3 regions of the Salinifilum ghardaiensis genome follow, and region 3 is predicted to be linked to each of the others. Evidence: riboswitches for the same ligand, from Rfam matches in the RefSeq annotation. Region 3 holds a riboswitch; each other region holds the start of a gene.
The links. Region 3 has a riboswitch for cobalamin ahead of ACVGV0_RS17950 (magnesium chelatase subunit D family protein). Riboswitches for the same ligand answer to the same signal wherever they lie in the genome.
Positions count from the first base shown of each region.

Region 1: linked by a shared signal. The riboswitch ahead of metE (5-methyltetrahydropteroyltriglutamate--homocysteine S-methyltransferase) and the one ahead of ACVGV0_RS17950 (magnesium chelatase subunit D family protein) in region 3 are both predicted to bind cobalamin.
Region 2: linked by a shared signal. The riboswitch ahead of ACVGV0_RS11020 (Rossmann-like domain-containing protein) and the one ahead of ACVGV0_RS17950 (magnesium chelatase subunit D family protein) in region 3 are both predicted to bind cobalamin.

Region 1 covers NZ_CM137101.1:2,736,613-2,740,883, reverse strand. The annotation lists gene ACVGV0_RS12570 (mechanosensitive ion channel family protein) at 1-147, shown strand, start outside; gene metE (5-methyltetrahydropteroyltriglutamate--homocysteine S-methyltransferase) at 364-2,655, opposite strand; cobalamin riboswitch at 2,808-3,057, opposite strand; gene ACVGV0_RS12560 (CBS domain-containing protein) at 3,388-3,804, shown strand; gene ACVGV0_RS12555 (HAD-IIA family hydrolase) at 3,891-4,271, opposite strand, start outside.
Region 2 covers NZ_CM137101.1:2,399,942-2,404,212, reverse strand. The annotation lists gene ACVGV0_RS11030 (MFS transporter) at 1-510, opposite strand, end outside; gene ACVGV0_RS11025 (PLP-dependent cysteine synthase family protein) at 507-1,631, opposite strand; gene ACVGV0_RS11020 (Rossmann-like domain-containing protein) at 1,628-2,491, opposite strand; cobalamin riboswitch at 2,657-2,856, opposite strand; gene ACVGV0_RS11015 (GNAT family N-acetyltransferase) at 3,035-3,595, shown strand; gene ACVGV0_RS11010 (MmgE/PrpD family protein) at 3,791-4,271, opposite strand, start outside.
Region 3 covers NZ_CM137101.1:3,939,022-3,943,292, forward strand. The annotation lists gene ACVGV0_RS17950 (magnesium chelatase subunit D family protein) at 1-1,743, opposite strand, end outside; cobalamin riboswitch at 1,802-1,938, opposite strand; gene ACVGV0_RS17955 (GNAT family N-acetyltransferase) at 2,130-2,585, opposite strand; gene ACVGV0_RS17960 (S1 family peptidase) at 2,724-3,572, opposite strand; gene ACVGV0_RS17965 (LysE family translocator) at 3,834-4,271, shown strand, end outside.

The DNA of each region.
Region 1 (4,271 bases), 1.2 Mb from region 3:
GTGCTCGTCAAGACCCAGCCGGGCCAGCAGTGGGAACTCGGCCGCCGGCTCCGCGCCCAGCTCAAGACCGACCTCGACCGCCACAACATCTCCATCGCGCAGCCGGTGCTGCCGGTCAGCGGTGCCGGTGCGGCCCAGCAGGGCTGACCCGTCCGAACACGCCCGTCCGAACACGCGCGGCGCCGCCCCGGCAGGACCGGGACGGCGCCGCGTTCGCGTGCGGCGGGCAGCACGGCTGCGGTCGGCCGCGGGCGGACGGCGAGCGGTGGGGGAGGCGCCCGCCCGCGACGCGCGGTCACCGCGACAGGACCGCCACCGCGGGGTCGACCGGAGCCGTCACCGCGGCAGGGCCGATAGGAGCCGTCACCGCGGCAGGGTCGAGCGGACCTTCGCCGCCGCGTCGGCCATGTTCCGCAGCGCGGCCTCGACCTCCTCGTAACCGCGGGTCTTCAGCCCGCAGTCCGGGTTGATCCAGAGGCGGTCGGCGGGAACGGCGCGCAGCGCCTCGTCGGCGAGCGCGGCGATCTCCGCGGTGTCCGGCACCCGCGGGGAGTGGATGTCGTACACGCCGGGACCGATGCCGCGGCCGTAGCCGACCGCGTTGAGATCGGTCAGCACCTCCATCCGCGACCGGGCCGCCTCGATGCTGGTGACGTCGGCGTCCAGGTCGACGATCGCGTTGATGACGTCGCCGAACTCCGAGTAGCACAGGTGCGTGTGGATCTGGGTGCCCGCGGCGACGCCCGACGTGGCCAGCCGGAAGGCGTGCACCGCCCAGTCCAGGTAGGCGGGCTGGTCGGCGGCCCGCAGCGGCAGCAGCTCGCGCAGGGCGGGTTCGTCGACCTGCACCACGCCGATGCCGGCCGCTTCGAGATCGGCGACCTCGTCGCGGATCGCCAGCGCCACCTGCCGTGCCGTGTCCGCCAGCGGCTGGTCGTCGCGGACGAACGACCAGGACAGCATCGTCACCGGCCCGGTGAGCATGCCCTTGACGGGCTTGTCCGTCTGCTGCTGGGCGAAGGTGCTCCACTCGACGGTGATCGGAGCCGGCCGCGAGACGTCGCCGAACAGGATCGGTGGACGCACGCAGCGGGACCCGTAGGACTGCACCCACCCGTGGCGGGTGCTGACGAAGCCCTCCATGTACTCGGAGAAGTACTGGACCATGTCGTTGCGCTCCGGCTCACCGTGCACCACGACGTCCAGCCCGAGCCGCTCCTGCAGCCGGATGACGCCGGTGATCTCGTCGCGCATCCGCTGCCGGTAGCTCTCCCGGTCGATGGTGCCCGCGGTCAGCGCGGCCCGCGCCTTGCGCACGTCACCGGTCTGCGGGAACGAACCGATCGTCGTGGTCGGCAGCGGCGGCAGCCGCAACGCCTCCTGCTGGGCCTGCCGACGCCGCGCGTACTCCTCCCGGCGGGCGTCACCGGGGCGCAGCGCGGCGACCCGGGCGCGCACGCGCTCGTCGTGCACCCGGGCGGCGTGCGCGCGGTCGTCCACGCGGGCCCGCGCAGCTGCCAGTTCCCCGGAGACGCTGTCGCGGCCCTCGTGCAGCGCCCGGTGCAGCGTGACGACCTCCTCGAGCTTCTGCTCGGCGAAGGCCAGCCACGAGCGCACCTGGGGGTCCAGCTCGGTCTCGGCTTCGACGTCGTAGGGCACGTGCAGCAGCGAGCACGAGGTCCCGACCGCCAGTTCGCCCGCGGATCCGCGCAGCCGCTCCGCGGTCGCCAGCGCCCGGTCGAGATCGGTGCGCCAGATGTTGCGCCCGTCGACCAGGCCCGCCACCACCGACTTGTCGCGCAAGCCGGTCAGTTTCGGAATCTCCTCCACTGTGGAGGGGCTGGAGACGAGATCGAGCGCGAGTCCCTCCACCGGGCTGTCGGCCAGGATCGGCAGCGCCTCGCCGAGATCGCCGAAGTACCCGGCCACGAGCAGTTTCGGTCGCTCTTGCAGCTGGCCGAGGCGGGCGTAGGCCGAGCGCAGGGCCTGCAGCTGCTCCGCGGTGCGATCCGCGGCGAAGGCGGGCTCGTCCAGCTGCACCCACGGCACGCCGGCCCGGTGCAGCTCGGCCAGCAGGTCGGCGTAGGCGCTGACGAGGTCATCCACTGTGTCCAGTGGAGCGAAGCCCTCCGGCGCGTCCTCGGCCGGCTTCGACAGCAGCAGGAACGTCACCGGCCCGACGAGCACCGGCCGGGTGCTCACGCCCTCGCCGACCGCCTCGCGGTACTGGTCCACCACGGTCGTGTCGGACAGCGCGAACCGCGTGTCCGGACCGATCTCCGGGACCAGGTAGTGGTAGTTCGTGTCGAACCACTTGGTCATCTCCAGCGGCGGCGTGGACTCCGCACCGCGCGCCATGGCGAAGTACGTGCCGAGCGGGTCCAGGCCCAGCTCGGTGTAGCGGCGCGGTACCGCGCCGAACGTCACCGCCGCATCGAGCACCTGGTCGTAGTACGAGAACGTGTTGCTCGGCACGGAGCGCAGCCCGGCATCGGCCAACGTGCGCCACGTGCCGGCGCGGATGTCCCGCGCGGTGCTGCGCAGGTCGGCCTCGCTGATGCGGGAGTTCCAGTACCGCTCCAGGGCACGTTTGAGTTCTCGGTTCGGACCGATCCGGGGGTAGCCCAGGACGGTCGATCCGATGGTGCTGGTCAACGCTTCTCCTCGGTTCGACGACACGGGGACGCCGAAGTCCGATGGGGGATGTGCCTGACCACCGGCACGTGCGGTGCGCGCAACTGCGGGCCGCACCGGTGCCGATCGCCCGCAGGGTCCTCCCTCGAGACCTCGGACACGCGCACGTCGCGGTGACGCGCGCACCGGTGGCAGGTCTTCGGACTCGCGGGCGTTCTCGGAGCTCGTCCGAGGTTCCTACGCGCCGTCGGCTTCCCAGGCGCTCGGCCCAGTGCCCACCCGACCCGTCGGTCGGGGACGGCGTTCGTTCCCGCACACCGCTGCGGGGCAGTCCCGGAATCGCACCGGGTTCCCTCTTGCCTCGTGCCGCCCTCCGCCGGGAAACCCGGCGCGGCCGCACGAACCACCAGCACGCATGAGACTACCCGCTCGGCGGCGTGTGACAAGACCGCCGCGGCCGCGCAGCGGTTCCCGGGCGGCGGGGGCGCCCCGGTTGCCGTGGAGTTCCGCGGCGGGACCGGCGCGGAGGAGATCCGCGCCACAGCGGTCGCACCCGCACCCGTGCGCGGGTGCTCGCCCCGCCGCGGTGACCACGGTGGACACCGCGGCGGCAATCGGCCGCGCCCCACCCGCGCGGGGCCGGGGAGAACGGGGGCGGGTGTGGCGCTCCGCCCGGCGGGGTAGGGGCAGGGCGTGCGGCGGCATCCCTCGGGCGGTGCCGCCGGGAGGCGGCGAAAGCTGAGAGGAGGAGCGATGACCACGGCTCGCGAGTTGATGACTCCGGGGACGCACTGCGTGCGCAGTGACCAACCGGTGCGCGAAGCGGCCCGGATGATGGCCGATCTCGGGGTGGGGTCGATGCCGATCTGCGGACCCGACGACAGGGTGAAGGGCGTGATCACCGATCGGGACGTGATCGTCAAGGTCGTCGGTCAGGGCCGCGATGCGAGCAGTTTCCCCGCCGGTGACCTCAACCAGGAGGAGGCGGTGACCATCGGCGCGGACGACTCGGCCGAGGAGGCGCTGGAGACGATGCGGCAGCACCGGGTGCGCCGGCTGCCGGTGATCGACGGCGACCGCCTCGTCGGGATGCTGGCGCTGGCCGACCTCGCGCGTTCGCTGCCGGAGCAGCGCAGCGGTGAGCTCATCGCGACGCTCACCGCGGAGTGACCCGGCAGCTCCGGAGCGCCCCGGTCGTCCCGGGGTTCCCGGCCGTCCCGGCGGCAGTCGCCCCGGGACGGGGTGCCCCGCCCCCGTCAACCGCCGAACGGATCGTGCACGTGGTCGACGATGTCGGCCACCGAGGTGATCGTCCTGTCCGGCTGGAAGGGGTACTGGCGCGCGGTGTCCTGGCCGGAGAGGCCGGAGAGCACGAGGATCGTGCGCATGCCCGCCTCCATGCCCGAGCGGATGTCGGTGTCCATGCGGTCGCCGAGCAGCAGGGTGCTGTCAGCGCTGACACCGAGCGTGCGCAGGGCGAAGCGCAGCATGAGCGGGTTGGGCTTGCCGACGTAGTACGGCGGCTGCTCGGTCACGCGTTCGATGAGCGCGGCGACCGCGCCCGTCGCGGGCAGCGAGCCCTCCCGGCCGCGCCCCAGCTCGTCCGGGTTCGTGGCGAGGAACCGCGCCCCGCTCTC
Region 2 (4,271 bases), 1.5 Mb from region 3:
GGCCAGCAGTGCGACGGCGCGGAAATCGGTCGCCAGCAGCGCGGCTCCGAGCAGGGGACCCGCGAACGTCCCGGCGTGGCCGAAGACGTTGAACACCGCGAAGGCCTCGGCACGCCGATCGCCGGCCTCGTGCATCAGGTAGGTCCGCACGGCGGGGTTGAACAGGGCCCCGGCCAGCCCGGTGAGCACCGTGGCGAGGACCAGCCCCGGCAGGGAGGTCAGCACGCCGAACAACCCGAACGACAGCACGCGCAGCGCACAGCCCGCGATGATCATCGGGCGGCAGCCCAACCGGTCAGCAGCGGTTCCACCGAGCAGGAACATGCCCTGCTGGCTCAGGTTCCGCACCCCCAGCACCACACCGACCAGCGCGGCACCGTATCCGAGGTCGTCGGTCATGTAGGAGGCGAGGAAGGGCAGCAGCATGTAGAAGCCCAGGGTGATCCCGAACTGGTTGATCACCAGCAGCCTCGCCGGCCACGACAGCATCCGGAATCCGCTTGTTCTCACGAGTTCTCGTCCTCTTCGCACACGTCGCAGCGCTCGCGCGCCGAGCTCCGCCGGGGGCAGGGGTCGGTGATGGTGCCGCACCTGCTCCACCCCAGCGGTGCGGCGGCGGCCGGGTCGTCGACCTCGACCGGCTCCGCGGCGCTGTGCCCGTCCAATCCGTTGCGCTCGCGGAAATCGTCGTCGTAGATCGTGTCCCAGTAGCGGTGGGGACCGTCGGGGAAGACCGCGACCACCTCGTGCAGGCCGGCCTGCTGCGCGCACCAGGCCGCGACCGTGGCGGCGGCGCCGGTGCTCCACCCGCCCGTGGCGAAGGCGTGCCCGGCCAGCCTGCGGCACGTGTCGACGGCCTGCGCCGCGCCCACCCAGTGGACCTCGTCGAAGGCGCGGTAGTCGACGCTGCCCGGGTGGATGCTGCTGCCCAAGCCCCGCATCAGCCGCTCTCCGGCGGGATGGCCGAACACGGTCGAGGCCGGCGCGTCCACGCCCACGATCCGCACCTCGGGCCGGTGCTCGCGCAGCACCGCGGCGATGCCGGCGCTGTGCCCACCGGTGCCGACGCTGCACACCACGGCGTCCAACCGGTCGAACTGGTCCACGAGCTCCAGTCCCAGCCCCCGGTAACCGGCGGGGTTGTCCGGGTTGTTGTACTGGTCCGGCCAGTACGCGCCGGGAAGCGAGTCCACCAGTTCGCGGACCCGGTCGCGCCGCGCCCGCTGCCAGCCACCCCGCGGGTGGGGTTGGCGCACGACCTCCACGCGCGCGCCGTGCGCCCGCAGCAGCGCGCGCGTCATCCCGTCGAGCTCGTCATCGGCGACGATGACCAGCGGGTGCCCCAGGGCCGCGCAGACGTAGGCCAGTCCCACGGCCAGGGTCCCGCTGCTGGATTCCACGACCGGTGCTCCGGGCAGCAGCTCGCCCCGGTGGCGCGCTCCGTCCAGCATCGACAACGCCGCTCGGGCCTTCATGGTCCCGGGAGCGAGTCCTTCCAACTTGGCCCAGAACCCCGGGTGCCGGCGCGGCAGCGGAGTGTCCACACGCACCGCGGGGGTGTTCCCGATCAGGTCCAGCAGGGAGAGGCACTTGGCGCCGCCGGTCTTCGCGCCCGCGTGCGTCAGCGTCACGGCCGACCACCGCCCGCGGCCGAGTAGAGGTGGATCTCGGTGGCATCGCCGGTGAGCCAGAAGAAGGGGTACGGCTCCGCCGACAGGGCGTCGACGCCGGAACCGAGCAGTTCCCGCGCGACCGCGCTGCCGGTCTGCGCGAACATCGTCAGGGCGAGACCGCGGTCGCGGCACAGCCCGGCGATCTCGTTGAAGGTGTCGTTGCCGAGCACCATCCCGGAGGCGAGGACCGCCCGGGCTCGGCCGATCGCCTGCCGGTGGCACTGCAGCACCGGTTCGTCCCACTCGGTTCGCCCGCCCCTGAGGTCGCAGGCGACGTAGTCGACACCGCGCTCGCGCAGCGCCGACAGCAGCGAGTTGACCACGCCGATCACGGCGACGCGCCCGCCCGCGGGCACGTGCACGAGCTCCGCGACCGCCCGGGCCCGGGCGGTGGACTTCTCCAGCGAACCTCCCGGGGGCAGCCGCACCGTCCTCCTCCGCGGGTCGCTGATGTGCGGTCGCACGCAGGTGAGGTACGCGTCGAGCGCGGCCACCCGCACGGCGGGTTCGGGGTGGGACAGCAGGGCGTCGACGCGGCAGCCGACGATCTCCTGCACCTCCCGCTCCCCGAGCTCACCGGGTTCCACGGCGCACGAGCCCACGGCATCGTGCACGCGGATGCTGAGCACCGTGTTGACGTAGCTGCTCCTCCTGCCGGAGTGCTGCGAGCCCTGCACGGTCAGGAACGCGACCGAGGCGCTGAAGGACTGCGGGAGGTCGTCGCGGTCCCGCGCGAACTGCCCGCCCAGCGCGCGCTGCGCCAGCAGGTCCGGCGAGGTTCCGTTGCGTCCGGCCGGGGCCGAAGCGGTCGAAAGCACAGTCGTCTCCGTACGATCCACGTGAGTTGAGGGGTTGCCAGCGGTGCCGGGGCTTTTCACGCGCCCTGCGGGTCCACCGCCGCACGCGGGTCGTTCGGGGACGGCCGTGCGGTGCACGTGTCGTGACGCACCTGTGTACCTCCTTCGGGGCTCCGCGACCCCGCTTCGAGTCGGCGCGACGGCGTCAGTGTCCTGACTCGTGGATTCTCGCCGCCCCTCCGGCCTTCCCACCGGGCTCTCCGGCAGTGGCCGCGGGTGGAGGGAAGCTCCCCACTCACAGTGGCGGGACCGTGCCGGATTCGCACCGGCTTCCTGGTCGCCGTCGCAGTACGTGATCCAGAAGTACGCAGCCGCCCCACCGGATGTCAAGCCGCCCCGAGCGGTTCCCCGCCGGTGCCACCGGAGCGCCCGCGCACCGCCGAACCCGGCATGAGCAGCTGTTCCCCGCGGAATCCCGCGCTTTCAGCATCGATTTTGCTGTTGCAAGCGTGTTGCATTAGTCTCGGACACGTGGATCGGAACGGACGTTCGAGGAGCCAGGACATGCCCGGGGGAAGCGATCGAGCGCTCGGCGACTACACCGTGCGGCGCGCACGCCTGCACGACGTCGAGGGAGCGCGCACGCTCATGCTCGACACCTTCTACCACGTGCTCGGCCACGGTTACGTCCCCAGCTGGCACGCCGACGTGATCCACCTCGAGGACACCTACTTCCGCACGCCCGGCCACGCCCTGTTCGTGGCCGCGCTGGAAGACGAGGTCGTCGGAACCGCATCCGTGCGCTCGGACGGGCCGAAGAGCCCACCGCATCCACAGTGGATCGCCCAGCGCTACGGCACCGCGGAGACGGCGCAGATCTTCCGCACCTACGTCCGCCCCGAGCACCGCAGGAACGGCCTGGCCCGCGCGCTCGTCGGCCTCGCCTGCGAATTCGTCGCCGCGGCCCCCGAGTACACCACGCTCTACCTGCACACGAACCCGGCCGTGGACGGGGCGGAACCGTTCTGGCGCAGCCTGGCCACGGAGATCCACGACGGGCGGCAGGACGGCCGGCACAGCCCGTCCGTCCACTTCGAACTCCCCGTGCGCCCGGCCGCGGTGTGAAGCGCTTCCGGCGAACCACAGTGGATGGAGGAGTTGCGGTGGGAGGAGTACGACATCGTCGACCACCACGCGTGAGCGCGACTGCGGTCGCACGTTCCCGCGCTCGGGGTTGTCGGCGGTGCTCCGACAGGCCGAGCGCGCTCGCGAAGCGCGAGCCGCAGCACGCACCGGGCGCCCGCAGCCCCGGGAACTACCTCACAGCGGGCCGGTGATCTCGGCGAGGAGCGCGTCGTAGCGCTCCGGCACGTCCGGCAGCCGGCCCATCTCGCCGGAGAGCGTTGCGATCCGCTCCGCACGCTCACGTCCCAGCACGGGTGCGGCCAGGTTCCGGAACTTGCCGGTGATCTCCCGCCCCGTCATCGGTGATTCGGGACCGCCCGGCGCCGAGACCGCTCCGGACCGGAGACTGCGGCCGTCGCGGAGCACCAGCGTCGCCTCGGCCCAGCGCTGCTCCGGGAAGACCCGCTCGAACTCGGGCGCGACCTGCACGCGCAGCGACCGGCTCAGCCTCCGCAACTCCGCCCCCGCCCCGCTCGGCGCCGCCAGCAGTTCGGCGCCGACCCGCCCGTGCACCGCCGCGGCGGCCACGGCGAACGGCAGGCTGTACTGCGCCTGCTCGGTGCTCGCCGGTTCCCGGGCGGCCAGCCGGGCAGCGGCCGCGAAGGTGCGCACGTCG
Region 3 (4,271 bases):
CCGCGCCGCAGCAACGTCCACAGAGGACGTCGGTGGCAGCACCACCTCGGCGGACTCCCCGCGGAAGGAGATCACGCCGACCTTGTCCCGGCGCTGGTAGGCGTCCCGCAGCAGTGACAGCACCGCGCCGCTGACCGCGGACATCCGCTCCCGCGCGGCCATCGAGCCGGACGCGTCCACGGCGAACAGCACGAGGTTCCCCTCGCGCCCCTCGCGCACCGTGCGGCGCACGTCCTCGTTGCGCACCACCAGACCGGGGCCGCTGCGCCCCCGCGCGTGCTGGTGCGGAGCAGCAGCGACCACAGTGGACGGAAGGTGGACCCCGTACCCCTCGTGGGACGAGGCGCGCACCCCGCGTCCCGTGCGCGAGCGGGCGCGGCTGCGGCGGCCGGGAGCTCCCTCCCCCGTGCCGGGAACTTCCAGCAGGCGCGCGCGGAACTCGGACCCGGGCGCCGGCGCGCGGCGCTCCTGCGGCGCCGGCGAGGAACCGTCCGAGTCCTCGGACTCCTGCCCCTGCGACTGCGAGGAGGGCGCCGAGGCCTGCTGCTCCTCCGGTTCGGGCGCGCCGCCGCCGGGGCCGTCGTCATCGGGACCACCGTCGTCCGGCCCTTCGTCGTCCGGCCCTCCGTCGCCGTCCGTTCCGCCCGAGTCGTCCCCGTCGCCGTCCGAACCGCCGCCCTGGTCGTCACCGGGCTCGTCCGCGTGCTGCGCGGCGTCGTCGAGCGCCTGCTGCAGCTGGTCGTCGTCCACACCCGGTTCGTCGAACGGATCGCGGCGCCGCCGGTGCGGCAGCACGAGCTTCGCCGCCGTCTCCACGTCGGTGGCGGCCACGGCGTCCGCACCGCGCCAGGCCGCGTGCGCCACCGCGGTGCGCGCCAGCACGAGGTCCGCGCGCATCCCGTCCACCTCGAACGACGCGCACAGCGCAGCGATGCGGCGCAGTTCCGCGTCGGGCAGGACGACCTTGCCCACCTGGTCGCGCGCCCGCGCGATCCGCTCGGCCAGCTCGGCCTCCTCGGCGGCCCACCGCGCGGCGAACCCCTCGGGGTCGTCCTCGAAGGCCAGGCGGCGGCGCATCACCTCGGACCGGGTCCCGACCTCGCGGTCGGCACCGACCTCCACCGCCAGCCCGAACCGGTCGAGCAGCTGCGGCCGGAGCTCGCCCTCCTCCGGGTTCATCGTCCCGACCAGGACGAACGACGCCGCGTGCGAGACGGACACGCCCTCCCGCTCGACGTGCGCGCGCCCCATCCCCGCCGCGTCCAGCAGGACGTCCACGAGGTGGTCGTGCAGCAGGTTGACCTCGTCGACGTAGAGCACGCCCCGGTGCGCCGCGGCCAGCAGGCCGGGCTGGTAGGCGCGGACGCCCTCGGACAGCGCCCGCTCCACGTCCAGCGATCCGAGCAGCCGGTCCTCGGTGGCGCCGACGGGCAGCTCCACCAGGCGCGCCGCGCGGTGCTGCGCCTCCGCGGAGGCGTGCGGACCGTCCGGGCACTGCGCGTCGGGCTGCGCGGGGGAGCAGGCGAACCGGCATTCCGGCACCACGTCCAGCACCGGCAGCAGCGAGGCCAGCGCTCGCACCACCGTCGACTTCGCCGTGCCCTTCTCACCGCGCACCAGCACACCGCCGATGCGGGGGTGCACCGCGTTCAGCAGCAACGCCAACCGCAGGTCGTCGTGCCCGACGACGGCGGAAAACGGGAAGCGCGGACTCACGCGGGAGGCCTGCGGCGAGGCAGTCATACCAAGGTCTTCCTTCCTCCGGTCTCGGACGCCCGGGGTGTCGGGGCGAGGGGCGGCAGTGTCCTGACTCCCGGATCCTCGCGTCCCTCCGGCCTTCCCGGGGCGGCGTCCGTGCGCCGCGGTCCGGTGGCCCGCGCGGGAGGTCCGCTCCCCGGTCACAGTGGCGCCGGCCGTGCCGGATTCGCACCGGCTTCCCTGGCGCCCCCTCGTGGAACCGTTTCCTGCAGGTCCACCAGCATCCTGGCAGAGCGCGATCACGGATCCAACACAGCGGGCCCGATCGGAGAGAAGTCCCACGGAGCCCGCGGGAGCTCACCGGGCCGTTCCGCGCTGCGGCGCTCCACCCGAGCTGCGCAGGAGGTCCGCGACCCGGCCGGGGCCTGGCCTCACTCGGCCAGCCGCATGTCGACGTGCGGGATGCCGTCCTCGTCGTGGACCGGACCGCTCTCGACGAAGCCGAAGGAGCGGTAGAAGCCGGCCTTGTCCACCTGCGCGGACAGCACGGCCGGACTGCGCCTGATCTCGGCGAGCGCGGCGCGCATCAGCTTGCGCGCCAGCCCCATGCCGCGGGCGCCCGCCTCGGTGCACACCCGGCCGATGCGGTACGTGCCGTCGGGCTCCTCCAGCAGCCGGAGGTAGCCGAGGACGACTCCGTCGGCGGAGTCGATCCAGAAGTGCCGGGTGGTCTCCTCGAGATCGCGGTCGTCCAGCTCGCGGTACGGGCAGTTCTGCTCCACGACGAACACGTCGACCCGCAGGCGCAGCATGCGGTAGAAATCGGTCGCGTCCAGATCGGCGGTGTACGCCCGGTGGACAGCAGTCGCGAGCGGCTGAAGTATCACCTGTTCGTGGATACCACAGCAGCGCCCGCCCGGTTCGCCCGACCCCGCCGCACCGTTAGGCACGCCACCCCGCCGGGGGCGCGCCGCTGGGCGCCCCGGCCTGCGCCGGAGCACCGCGCAGGCGGCTCGCAGGCGGGCTCACAGCTGCCCCTCGAGCAGCGGGACGTAGCCCGAGGTGCGGGTGTACACCCCCGGGGTGTCCGGGCGGCCGCACCCGTCGCCGTAGGAGACGACGCCGGCCAGCCGCCCGTTGACCACGTAGGGGCCACCGGAGTCCCCGGCGCAGGAGTCCACGCCGCCCCGGGGAACTCCGGCGCAGAACATCGCGGACCGGTCGTACTCGGAGTAGGTCTCCGCGCACTCCGCGTTCGCCGCCACGGGCACCTCGGCGGAGCGCAGCACGGGTGAGGACGGACCGGACTCGGCGGTGCGGCCCCAGCCGTACACGGTGCCGCGCGTGCCGGGGCGGTACGACTCCGCATCACCCGGCTCGACGAGGTCGATCGTCGGCTGCGGCAGCGGGTCGCGCAGCGTGAGCACCGCGATGTCGTCGCCGTGCTGCACGTCGCGGTAGTCGGGGTGGCGCCACACGTCGGCGACGGTGGCCTCGCTCCCGGCGTCGGTGCGCAGGTCGCTGCGCCCGGCCACCACGTGCAGGTCCTCCGACGGGCGCTCGACGCCGGTGAGCTGGTCGACGGTGCAGTGGGCCGCGGTGACGACCTTGCCGGGGCGCACGAGCGTGCCGCCGCAGAACTGCCGCCCCTCGGCGTCGGTGAGCGCCACCACCCACGGAGCCCGGCTCGTGTCGCTCCGCTCCCCGCCGAGCACCTTCGGCTCGGCGGTGACGGCCTGCGCGGCCGGGGACATCCCGGCCAGAACGGTGACCACACCGCCGAGCACGCCCGCACCGCGCACGAGCCGGCCGCGCCCACCCGCCTCCGCACCGGGGGCGCCGGCGGCGTCTCCGTTCCCGTCGCACCTCGCCACGGGGTGCCTCCTCTCACCGGGTTGCGCCAGCCGATCACCGTAGTGCCCCCGCGCGCTCGCCGGGCGGAGGCACAACTCACATGGTTCCCGGAAAAAATCCCGTTACCATGGATAAAGCGCGGAAATTTTCCTCTCCATGGGCATGTTGAGCACATGGATGTGCGCACTGGGGGCTTTGCATCGAACGGGGCGCACCCGACGCGTCCCGACCCGTGCCGGTAGCCACCGGCAGATCGAACCTGATCGTGTGAGGAGGAGGACGTGTTCGTGGATCTCAGCACGGTGCCCGCGTTCCTGATCGCCAGCCTCGTCGTGATCCTCACCCCGGGCGTGGACACGTTCCTCCTGCTGCGCACCTCGCTGCACCAGGGACGGGGCGCCGGCCTGCGCGCCCTGCTCGGCATCCACAGCGCCAGCGCGGTGCAGATGACCGTGGTGATCTCCGGGCTCGGCGCGCTCATCACGCAGCAGCCGGCGGTGCTGTCCACGTTGAAGTGGATCGGCGCGGCCTACCTGCTCTACCTGGCCGGGAGCATCCTGCGCGGGCTCTGGTTGGCGCGACGGGAGGCCCGCAGCGGGCTGCCCGCGCGGCACGCCGAGACGGCGAAACCGTTCACCCGCGGCTTCCTCAGCAACATCACCAACCCGAAGATGCTGCTGTTCAGCCTGGCCTTCCTGCCGCAGTTCGTCGGCTCCGCC